3 regions of the Pseudomonas weihenstephanensis genome follow, and region 2 is predicted to be linked to each of the others. Evidence: predicted binding sites of a transcription regulator. Region 2 holds the regulator's gene; each other region holds the start of a gene.

Region 1 (3,273 bases), on a different contig from region 2:
CTCACCGGCGACCATGCCTGCTATGTAATCCTGTTGAGGCGGTTCGGTGTTGGGGTACAACTGAATGGGTTTTGACAAATCCAGCTTCTGCGCGGCGGCCCAATGCAAAAAAGCCGGAGACTGCACGGCCTGATGCAAATGCGCCCACCACTGACCAAATGTCGAGGTCGGCACAATATTGTCAATACGCTCTGGAAGGTGTCCGGTGCTTTCGCCAACGCGCAGCGCTTGCGCAACAAGGGCAGCCATTTGGCTGTCGCCACGCTTGCGGGGATCGTCCAGCGTGGCTTCAACCAATACCGGCGTGGTGCTCTGGGGATTGACCGCTCGAGGCCTGCGGACCAAAGGCCGTTGAGGCTCAGCCTCCTCTGACACCTGTGGAGTCACGCTTCGGGCTGTATCTGCTGAGCGTGGCGTTAGTACGTCAAACTCAACTTGACGACTGCTGCCACTTGTTCGAGTGCTACCAAACGTGGGTAAACGCGACACTGCCAAACCGCTCTTTACCTCGCCAGCACTTGGTTTACTCAGTTCAGGGCGCTTAGGAACCGCATGTTCTGGCAACTGAGATGAGGGACGAAAGTGCGCGAAGGTGATAGTCATGAGTAGCTCTGAATGGGTTCACAGGACGCCGCGGTAATGGGCGCTAGCCCTTGCGGTGTAATCCTGTGTACCCAATAGACTCACGACGGTTCCGAACCGCATGCCAGACAAACGCTACTGGCTTTTTCCTGACTCCGGGCTGACCTGCTTGAGAACAGGGACGGGCGTCACCTTTCTCGCTAAGCAGGGTTTAGAGCGTGCAGCGCGCAAGGATCCAATAGACCGCCTGCACCTGGGTGTTACTGCGCGGGTGGCAGCAAGCGGGCTTCCAGCTCTGCGACTTTCGCTTCCAGGCTTTCAAGACGCGCCCGAGTACGGGCCAAGACAACCATTTGGCTGTCAAATTCTTCACGGCTTACCAAGTCGAGTTTGCTGAAGCCACTTTGCAGCAGCGCTTTGAACTGGCTTTCGATTTCGTTGCGCGGCAGCGCGGTGTCGCCGCTGAATAAACGTGATGCATGGCCACTCAGGGCATCGAGAAAATCTTTGGGCGCGAGCATGGATAAGGTCCTTAAAACTGATGGCGGCGAGTGTATCACGGGGTTTCGACGCTCACGGCGCAGGGGCCGCTGCACATTTTTGAGCACTGGCTGCGCCGCACGCGCACTGTTTTTGTGCGCAAAACCCGCCTATAAACAGGCCAAACGCCACCTAGTGTCTCTAACCACCTGTAATTGCTGAAATTTCTAGACATGGCAAGGTTTCTGCTTAGACGCCTATGACTCATGCACTGATGCAGTCGCTGTGACGAAGGCAGTGCGCCAAGTGGTTCAAGGCATGTTTTCGTCGCCAGCGATTTACTCGCGCAGTGCGGCCTGAAGAAGGCTGACGGCGCGTTACAAAGCCAGACACTGCGCTTAGACTTGGCCCGGGTTTGTTTTCCTGGGGCAAGTCCACCAATTCGGGAGAAGTTTCATGAAGCTAGTCACCGCCATTATCAAACCGTTCAAGTTAGACGACGTGCGCGAGTCGCTGTCCGAGATCGGCGTACAGGGCATTACCGTTACTGAGGTCAAAGGCTTCGGCCGGCAGAAAGGCCACACCGAGCTGTACCGTGGCGCGGAGTACGTGGTCGATTTTCTGCCAAAGGTGAAGATTGATGTCGCCATCGACGACAAAGATCTTGACCGGGTTATCGAGGCGATAACCAAGGCTGCCAACACCGGCAAGATCGGTGATGGCAAGATTTTCGTGGTCAATCTGGAACAGGCTATCCGCATCCGTACCGGCGAAACCGATACCGACGCCATCTAAGCCGCCAAACCCAACGCCCCAGGAGAAAACACTATGACTCTGCGTAAATTCGCAGGGCTCGCAGCCCTGCTGTCTGTCGTAATGCCTGGCCTGGCCATGGCGGCAGACGAAGTGGCTGCGCCAGCCCTCAACTCCGGCGACACCGCCTGGATGCTGACTGCAACGGCTTTGGTGCTGTTTATGACCATTCCCGGCCTGGCGCTGTTCTACGGCGGCATGGTGCGCTCCAAAAACCTTCTTTCTGTGATGATGCAGTGCTTCGCCATTACCGGCCTGATCAGCATCCTGTGGGTCATTTATGGCTACAGCATCACGTTCGACACCACCGGTATGGAGCAGGGCGTCACCAACTTCAACTCGTTCATCGGCGGGTTCGGCAAAGCCTTCCTCGCGGGTGTCACGCCGGCCAGCCTGACCTCGCCCACCGCACTGTTTCCCGAAGCTGTGTTTATCACCTTCCAGATGACGTTCGCCATCATCACGCCAGCGCTGATCGTCGGGGCGTTTGCTGAGCGCATGAAGTTCTCGGCCATGCTGATTTTCATGGGTGTGTGGTTCACCCTGGTGTATGCGCCCATTGCACACATGGTGTGGAGCGGCAACGGCGGCCTGATGTGGGATTGGGGTGTACTCGATTTCGCGGGTGGCACGGTGGTGCACATCAACGCAGGTGTTGCCGGCCTTGTAGCGTGCATCGTGCTGGGCAAGCGTAAAGGCTACCCGACCACCCCAATGGCGCCGCACAACCTCGGTTACACCCTGGTCGGCGCTGCAATGCTGTGGATCGGCTGGTTCGGTTTCAACGCAGGCTCTGCTGCCGCAGCGAACGGCACGGCGGGCATGGCAATGCTCGTGACCCAAATCGCCACCGCCGCCGCCGCACTGGGCTGGATGTTTGCCGAGTGGATCACCCACGGCAAGCCAAGCGCACTGGGCATCGCGTCAGGCGTGGTCGCGGGCCTGGTGGCCATCACCCCGGCAGCGGGCACTGTCGGCCCAATGGGTTCAATCGTGATCGGCTTGGCCTCTGGTGTGATCTGCTTTTTCTGCGCCACTAGCCTCAAACGCAAGCTGGGTTATGACGATTCGCTGGACGCCTTTGGTGTCCACGGTGTGGGCGGTATTGTCGGCGCGATCCTTACGGGTGTGTTCGCAGCGCCCGCACTGGGCGGCTTCGGGGCCGTGACCGACATCGCAGCCCAAGTCTGGATCCAGTGCAAAGGGGTCGCCTTCACGGTGATCTACACCGCAATCGTCACCTTCGTCATTCTCAAAGTGCTGGATGCTGTGATGGGTCTGCGCGTAACGGAAGAAGAAGAGGCCGTTGGCCTCGACCTCGCGCAACACAACGAGCGTGGCTACAACTTGTAAAAATCTTTGAAAAAAATACCCGGCATGCCGGGTATTTTTTTGCCT
Region 2 (3,273 bases):
AGCAACTGCAAAAAGCCACAGACCCTAAACCGGTTCAAGCCTACGGCGTGACCATTCAGTACCATGCGCCGCAAAACCGCATCGTATTGATCGACAAAGCCAAGGTCATCAACGACGGCAACACCACCGAAGGCGAGAAAATCGTCTACGACACGGTCAAACAAGTCGCCAATGCGGGTCGCGCCACTGGCAGCAGCGTTACTGCGCCTCGCCCTCGTATCGACATGGTGATCCAGCCGAAGAAAAAAACTGACGCGCAGAAGGCCCAGTAATGGCAACTCTGAAAGCCCAGCATTTGGCTAAAAGCTACAAAAGCCGTCAGGTAGTGCGTGACGTCAGCCTGTCGATCGACAGCGGGCAGATTGTTGGCTTGCTCGGCCCGAACGGTGCCGGCAAGACCACCTGCTTCTACATGATCGTGGGCCTGGTGCAGGCCGATCAGGGCCGCGTGTTGATTGATGACCTGGATGTCAGCCATCAGCCGATGCACGGTCGCGCACGCGCCGGTATCGGTTATCTGCCGCAAGAAGCCTCCATTTTCCGCAAATTGTCGGTCGCCGATAACATCATGGCGATCCTCGAAACGCGCAAGGAACTGGATAAAGCAGGTCGTCGCAAAGAGCTGGAAAGCCTGTTGCAGGAATTCCATATCAACCACATTCGCGACAACCTGGGCATGAGCCTGTCGGGTGGCGAGCGTCGCCGGGTAGAAATCGCCCGCGCATTGGCCACTGCCCCCAAGTTCATCCTGCTCGATGAACCCTTTGCCGGTGTCGACCCGATCTCTGTGGGCGACATCAAGCAAATCATCCATCACCTCAAGGCCAAAGGCATTGGCGTGCTAATCACCGATCACAACGTCCGCGAAACTCTCGATATTTGCGAAACGGCTTACATCGTTAACGACGGACAACTGATTGCTGAAGGCGACGCTGAAACGATTCTGGCCAACAAACTGGTGAGAGAAGTGTACCTGGGCAACGAGTTCCGCTTGTAAGCCCCTCCCCTGCTTCAACCTGCCTTGCAGGCGTTCTCAATTTGCCCACCTCATTCGGGCAAATTGAAAACGCCTCTAGGCAAACGCTACGGTTTCAGGCATATAATTTGCTTATGTTTGGCGCTCACGCGCCCTTGTAGTGGATGGCGCCATGTGCGCCGGCGAATAAGGTGTTAAGCCCCTGCCATGAAACCATCGCTAGTCCTGAGAATGGGCCAGCAGCTGACAATGACACCTCAGCTGCAACAAGCCATACGCCTGCTCCAATTGTCGACCCTGGACCTGCAACAGGAAATCCAGGAGGCCCTGGAATCCAATCCGATGCTCGAACGCCAGGAAGAAGGCGAAGATTTCGACAATACGGACCCCTTGGCTGACAACATCGAGCAAAAACCCACAAACGATATCAACGAGATCCAAGAGCCCTCTTACCAAGAGTCCGCCCCCACTGTGGACAACCTGGAAGACGGCGAGTGGAACGACCGTATTCCCAATGAGCTTCCTGTCGACACCGCGTGGGAAGACGTCTACCAGACCAGCGCCAGCAGCTTGCCCAGCAACGATGACGACGAATGGGACTTCACCACGCGCACATCCGCTGGCGAAAGCCTGCAAAGTCATCTGCTGTGGCAATTGAACCTGGCGCCCATGTCGGACACCGACCGACTGATCGGTGTAACCCTGATCGACTGCATCAACAATCAGGGCTATCTGGACGAAACCCTCGAAGAGATCCTCGAAGCCTTTGATCCTGAACTGGACATTGAACTCGATGAGATCGAAGCCGTCCTGCATCGCATCCAGCAATTCGAGCCTGCGGGTATCGGGGCGCGCAACCTGAGCGAGTGCCTGCTCCTGCAATTGCGTCAGTTACCGGAAAAAACGCTTTGGCTGGCTGAAGCCAAACGCTTGATCACCGACTACATCGACCTGCTGGGCGCGCGTGATTACAGCCAGCTCATGCGGCGCATGAAGCTCAAGGAAGACGAACTGCGCCAGGTCATCGAGCTGGTGCAAAGCCTGAACCCGCGTCCAGGCTCGCAAATTGAATCAAGCGAAGCCGAATACGTCGTGCCGGACGTTATCGTGCGCAAAGACAACGAACGCTGGCTGGTGGAGCTCAATCAAGAGTCCGTGCCACGTCTGCGGGTTAACGCGCAATACGCAGGTTTTGTACGCCGTGCGGACACCAGCGCCGATAACACGTTCATGCGCAATCAACTGCAAGAAGCCCGCTGGTTTATCAAAAGCCTGCAAAGCCGCAACGAAACCCTGATGAAAGTGGCGACGCAAATTGTCGAGCATCAACGCGGTTTTCTGGAGTATGGCGACGAAGCCATGAAGCCACTTGTGTTGCATGACATTGCAGAAGCCGTCGGCATGCACGAATCAACGATTTCACGGGTCACCACCCAGAAATTCATGCATACCCCGCGGGGCATTTATGAATTGAAGTACTTTTTCTCCAGCCATGTCAGCACCTCTGAAGGCGGCGAATGCTCGTCCACAGCGATTCGCGCGATCATCAAAAAACTGGTCGCGGCTGAAAATCAGAAAAAGCCGTTGAGTGACAGCAAGATCGCTGGTTTACTGGAGGCACAAGGTATTCAGGTAGCCCGTCGTACGGTCGCCAAGTACCGCGAGTCCCTTGGGATCGCGCCTTCGAGCGAGCGTAAGCGTTTGATGTGACGGGCCTGCCACCGCGTTCCAGTGGCGGGTATTCCCACCCGCCGCTTTATGCACTGGCAACGAAGGAGAAACTGTATGCAAGTCAACATCAGTGGACACCAACTGGAAGTGACTGAACCGCTGCGCGCTTATATCGGCGAAAAACTCAAACGAATTGAGGGGCATTTCGACAAAATCACCAACGTGCAAGTCATTATGACTGTCGAAAAGCTGAAGCAGAAAATCGAAGCCACCTTGCGTATACCCGGCGGGGAAGTAGTCGCCAATGCGGAGCATTCAGATATGTATGCAGCCATTGACGACCTGACCGACAAGCTGGATCGCCAAATCAAAAAGCATAAGGAAAAGCAGCAGAGCCTCCTTCAAGGCACTGGCCGCTAACACTCCCTACCCATGATCCGACTTGAAACCATCCTGACCCCCGGCCGTTCACTCGTGAACGTGCCGGGCGGCAGTAAAAAGCGCGCCCTCGAACAAATTGCCAACCTGATCGGCCGAGAAGTGCCTGAACTGGATACGCAAGCTGTTTACGAGGCCCTGATCGCCCGTGAAAAACTGGGTTCAACCGGTTTTGGCAACGGCATCGC
Region 3 (3,273 bases), on a different contig from region 2:
AGAAGAGTTTCTGATGATGATCTCGGACATCGAGATGCCGGAAATGGACGGTTACACCCTGACGTCCGAAATCCGCAGCGATCCGCGCATGCAAAAGTTGCACATCATTCTGCATACTTCGTTGTCCGGGGTATTCAATCAGGCGATGGTCAAAAAAGTCGGCGCCAATGACTTTTTGGCAAAATTCCGCCCTGATGACCTGGCATCCCGGGTAGTTGACCGGATCAAAGAAGCAGACCACAGCTAGGGGCTTGGCCCTTGGCGGTTAACACGATTGATAGAGGCAGGATCATTTGTCTACGGGTAATTTGGATTTTGAGCAGTTCCGGGTTTTCCTGGAAAAAGCCTGTGGCATTTTGCTAGGTGAGAACAAGCAGTACCTTGTTTCCAGCCGTCTGAACAAGCTGATGGAACAGCAAGGTATCAAGTCGCTGGGTGAGCTGATTCAGCGCATCCAGAGCCAGCCCCGCAGCGGGTTGCGCGAGCAGGTGGTCGATGCAATGACCACCAACGAAACCCTGTGGTTTCGCGATACCTACCCCTTTGAAGTGCTGAAGAACAAAGTCCTGCCTGAGCTGACCAAGGCTAATCCGGGTCAACGTTTACGTATCTGGTCGGCGGCGTGCTCTTCGGGGCAAGAGCCGTTTTCGCTGTCAATGGCCATTGATGAATATGAGCGCACCAACCTTGGGCAATTGAAGGCGGGCGTGCAGATTGTGGCCACCGACCTGTCCAGTTTGATGCTTAACACCTGCAAAACGGGCGAGTACGACAGCCTCGCGATTGGCCGTGGTTTGTCCCAGGAGCGCTTGCAACGTTACTTCGATCCGAAAGGGCCGGGGCGTTGGGTGATCAAGGCGCCGATCAAAAATCGCGTCGAGTTCCGCTCGTTCAACCTGCTGGACAGCTACGCCGGGTTGGGCAAGTTCGACATGGTGTTCTGCCGCAACGTGCTGATCTACTTCTCGGCGGAGGTCAAAAAAGACATCCTGCTGCGTATTCACAGCACCTTGAAGCCAGGGGGGTATCTGTTCCTCGGTGCATCCGAGGCATTGAACGGCTTGCCGGATCACTACCAGATGGTTCAGTGCAGTCCGGGCATCATCTATCAGGCTAAGTAAGTCGATCTGCGCCACATCAAAACGGGAGCCCGCAAGGCTCCCGTTTTTTTGTGCGCCAGCGCCAGCGCGCTGTTCTATTCATGCTCTTGAGCGGTTGTCGAGGAACAAAGCGGCAGAAAAGCGGCAGTCGGCGGTCAGTCATTGCCGCTTTTCTGGCATTGGCGCAGCTCATCTCCTCGCAAAGCCTTGAAATATGGGGATGTGAAAACTGGCACGGGGTTTGCTCTATCCACTGCATGTAAGACCTGAACCACATTCTCAGGTCAGCCCACAAAGGTTTTCCGACATGAGCATCAGCTTCGATAAAGCGCTCGGTATCCATGAGCAAGCCCTTGGCTTTCGCGCACAGCGCGCCGAAGTCCTGGCGAACAACATCGCCAACGCCGATACCCCGAACTACAAGGCTCGGGACTTGGATTTTGCCTCTGTGCTTGCCGCACAGAGTGACAAAAACAAGAACGGCAGCTTTGCCTTGAACATGACCAACAGCCGCCATATCGAAGCTCAGGGCCTGAGCAGTGGCGACGAGTCATTGTTGTACCGCACGCCGATGCAGCCCTCTATCGACCAGAACACGGTGGATGCTCAGCTCGAACAATCGAACTACGCAGAGAATGCGGTCAACTTCCAGGCCAGCTTCACGCTGCTCAACAGCAAATTCAAAGGGCTGGTATCAGCCCTGCGCGGAGAGTAATCCATGTCTCTAGCCAGTGTTTTCAATATTGCCGGTAGCGGCATGAGCGCTCAGACCACTCGACTGAACACCGTCGCCAGTAACATCGCCAACGCCGAGACCGTTTCGTCGAGCATCGACCAAACCTACCGCGCCCGTCACCCGGTGTTCGCCACCATGTTTCAGGGCGCGCAAAGCGGTAACGGCGGTTCGCTGTTCCAGAATCAGGACGCAGCCGGGCAGGGCGTACAAGTGCTGGGCGTGGTCGAAGACCAAAGCAACCTCGACGCCCGCTACGAGCCGAACCATCCTTCTGCCGACGCCAAAGGGTATGTGTACTACCCCAACGTCAACGTGGTTGAAGAAATGGCTGACATGATTTCCGCCAGTCGTTCGTTCCAGACCAACGCCGAAATGATGAACACCGCCAAAACCATGATGCAGAAGGTACTGACCCTGGGTCAGTGATAAGGAACGACGCAAATGAGTGTGACCGATTCCGTCAGCAACAAAACCCTCAATCAGGTGCTGGCCAACTCTGCCCAGGTTAAAACCAAGGACACCAGCCTGGCGGCGGCGTCCAAGGCAGTTGCCGGCAACGATAAAGCCCTGGGCAAGGATGCGTTCTTGCAACTGCTGGTCACCCAGCTGAAAAACCAGAACCCGCTGGACCCGCAAGACAACACCGCGTTCGTCGCGCAGTTGGCGCAGTTCAGCAGCCTGGAAGGCATCACCACTCTCAATGACTCGGTGAACGCCATCACCGGCGGCTTGCAGTCCTCGCAAGCCTTGCAGGCGTCGTCGCTGGTGGGCCGTTCGGTGATCGTGCAAACCGGTGAAGCGTTGGTCGATACCGCCAGCGAAAAACCGTTCAACGGCACGGTCGTGGTGAAAGAGGCGGACACCAAGCCAACCATCACCATCACCGATGCAGACGGCGAACTGGTCAGAACGATTCAGATGCCCGCACAGAAAGCCGGCAATGTCGACTTCACCTGGGACGGCAAAAATGATGACGGTGAGCTGATGCCTAAAGGTAACTACACCTTTACCGCCTCGTCTAAAACCGACACCACCACCACGGCGCTCACCACCTACCTGCCCGCCACAGTTAACAGTGTGACGCTGAGCAAAACCGGCGGTGAAATCATGCTCAATCTCGCAGGTCTGGGCAGCATTGGCATGTCCAAAGTCCAGACCATTGGCCTCTAAGCCGACCCATACGCCTCAAGGAGTGAAACATGTCTTTTAATATCGGCCTTAGCGGCCTCTATGCGGCCAACAAACAACTCGACGTTACCGGCAACAACATTGCCAACGTTGCCACCAGCGGTTTCAAAGCGTCGCGCGCCGAGTTCTCGGATATTTACTCGGCGAGCAAGCTGGGCGTCGGCAGCAAGACCATCGGCAGCGGTGTGAACCTGGCCAACGTCTCGCAGAACTTTGCCCAAGGTTCGATCAACAACACCGGCAACCTGC

The links. The regulator sigma-54, encoded in region 2, starts transcription at its own class of promoters, with help from an activator protein. The targets are predictions, from matches to a motif close to ANTGGCATNNANNTTGCTNT.
Region 1: glnK (P-II family nitrogen regulator) is a predicted target of sigma-54. The motif match lies at 1,295-1,314, and genes of this name have one in related genera.
Region 3: flgB (flagellar basal body rod protein FlgB) is a predicted target of sigma-54. The motif match lies at 1,329-1,348, and genes of this name have one in related genera.

The regions. Positions count from the first base shown of each region.
Region 1 is NZ_JAAEBV010000002.1:537,072-540,344, forward strand. Features, by position in the region: gene GYN01_RS09905 (DUF8038 domain-containing protein) at 1-603, opposite strand, end outside; gene GYN01_RS09910 (accessory factor UbiK family protein) at 843-1,103, opposite strand; gene glnK (P-II family nitrogen regulator) at 1,519-1,857, shown strand; gene GYN01_RS09920 (ammonium transporter) at 1,891-3,228, shown strand.
Region 2 is NZ_JAAEBV010000006.1:94,913-98,185, forward strand. Features, by position in the region: gene lptA (lipopolysaccharide transport periplasmic protein LptA) at 1-272, shown strand, start outside; gene lptB (LPS export ABC transporter ATP-binding protein) at 272-997, shown strand; gene GYN01_RS19000 (RNA polymerase factor sigma-54) at 1,184-2,686, shown strand; gene hpf (ribosome hibernation-promoting factor, HPF/YfiA family) at 2,762-3,067, shown strand; gene ptsN (PTS IIA-like nitrogen regulatory protein PtsN) at 3,080-3,273, shown strand, end outside.
Region 3 is NZ_JAAEBV010000005.1:195,157-198,429, reverse strand. Features, by position in the region: gene GYN01_RS16990 (chemotaxis protein CheV) at 1-247, shown strand, start outside; gene cheR (protein-glutamate O-methyltransferase CheR) at 294-1,121, shown strand; gene flgB (flagellar basal body rod protein FlgB) at 1,408-1,815, shown strand; gene flgC (flagellar basal body rod protein FlgC) at 1,819-2,262, shown strand; gene flgD (flagellar hook assembly protein FlgD) at 2,278-3,006, shown strand; gene flgE (flagellar hook protein FlgE) at 3,036-3,273, shown strand, end outside.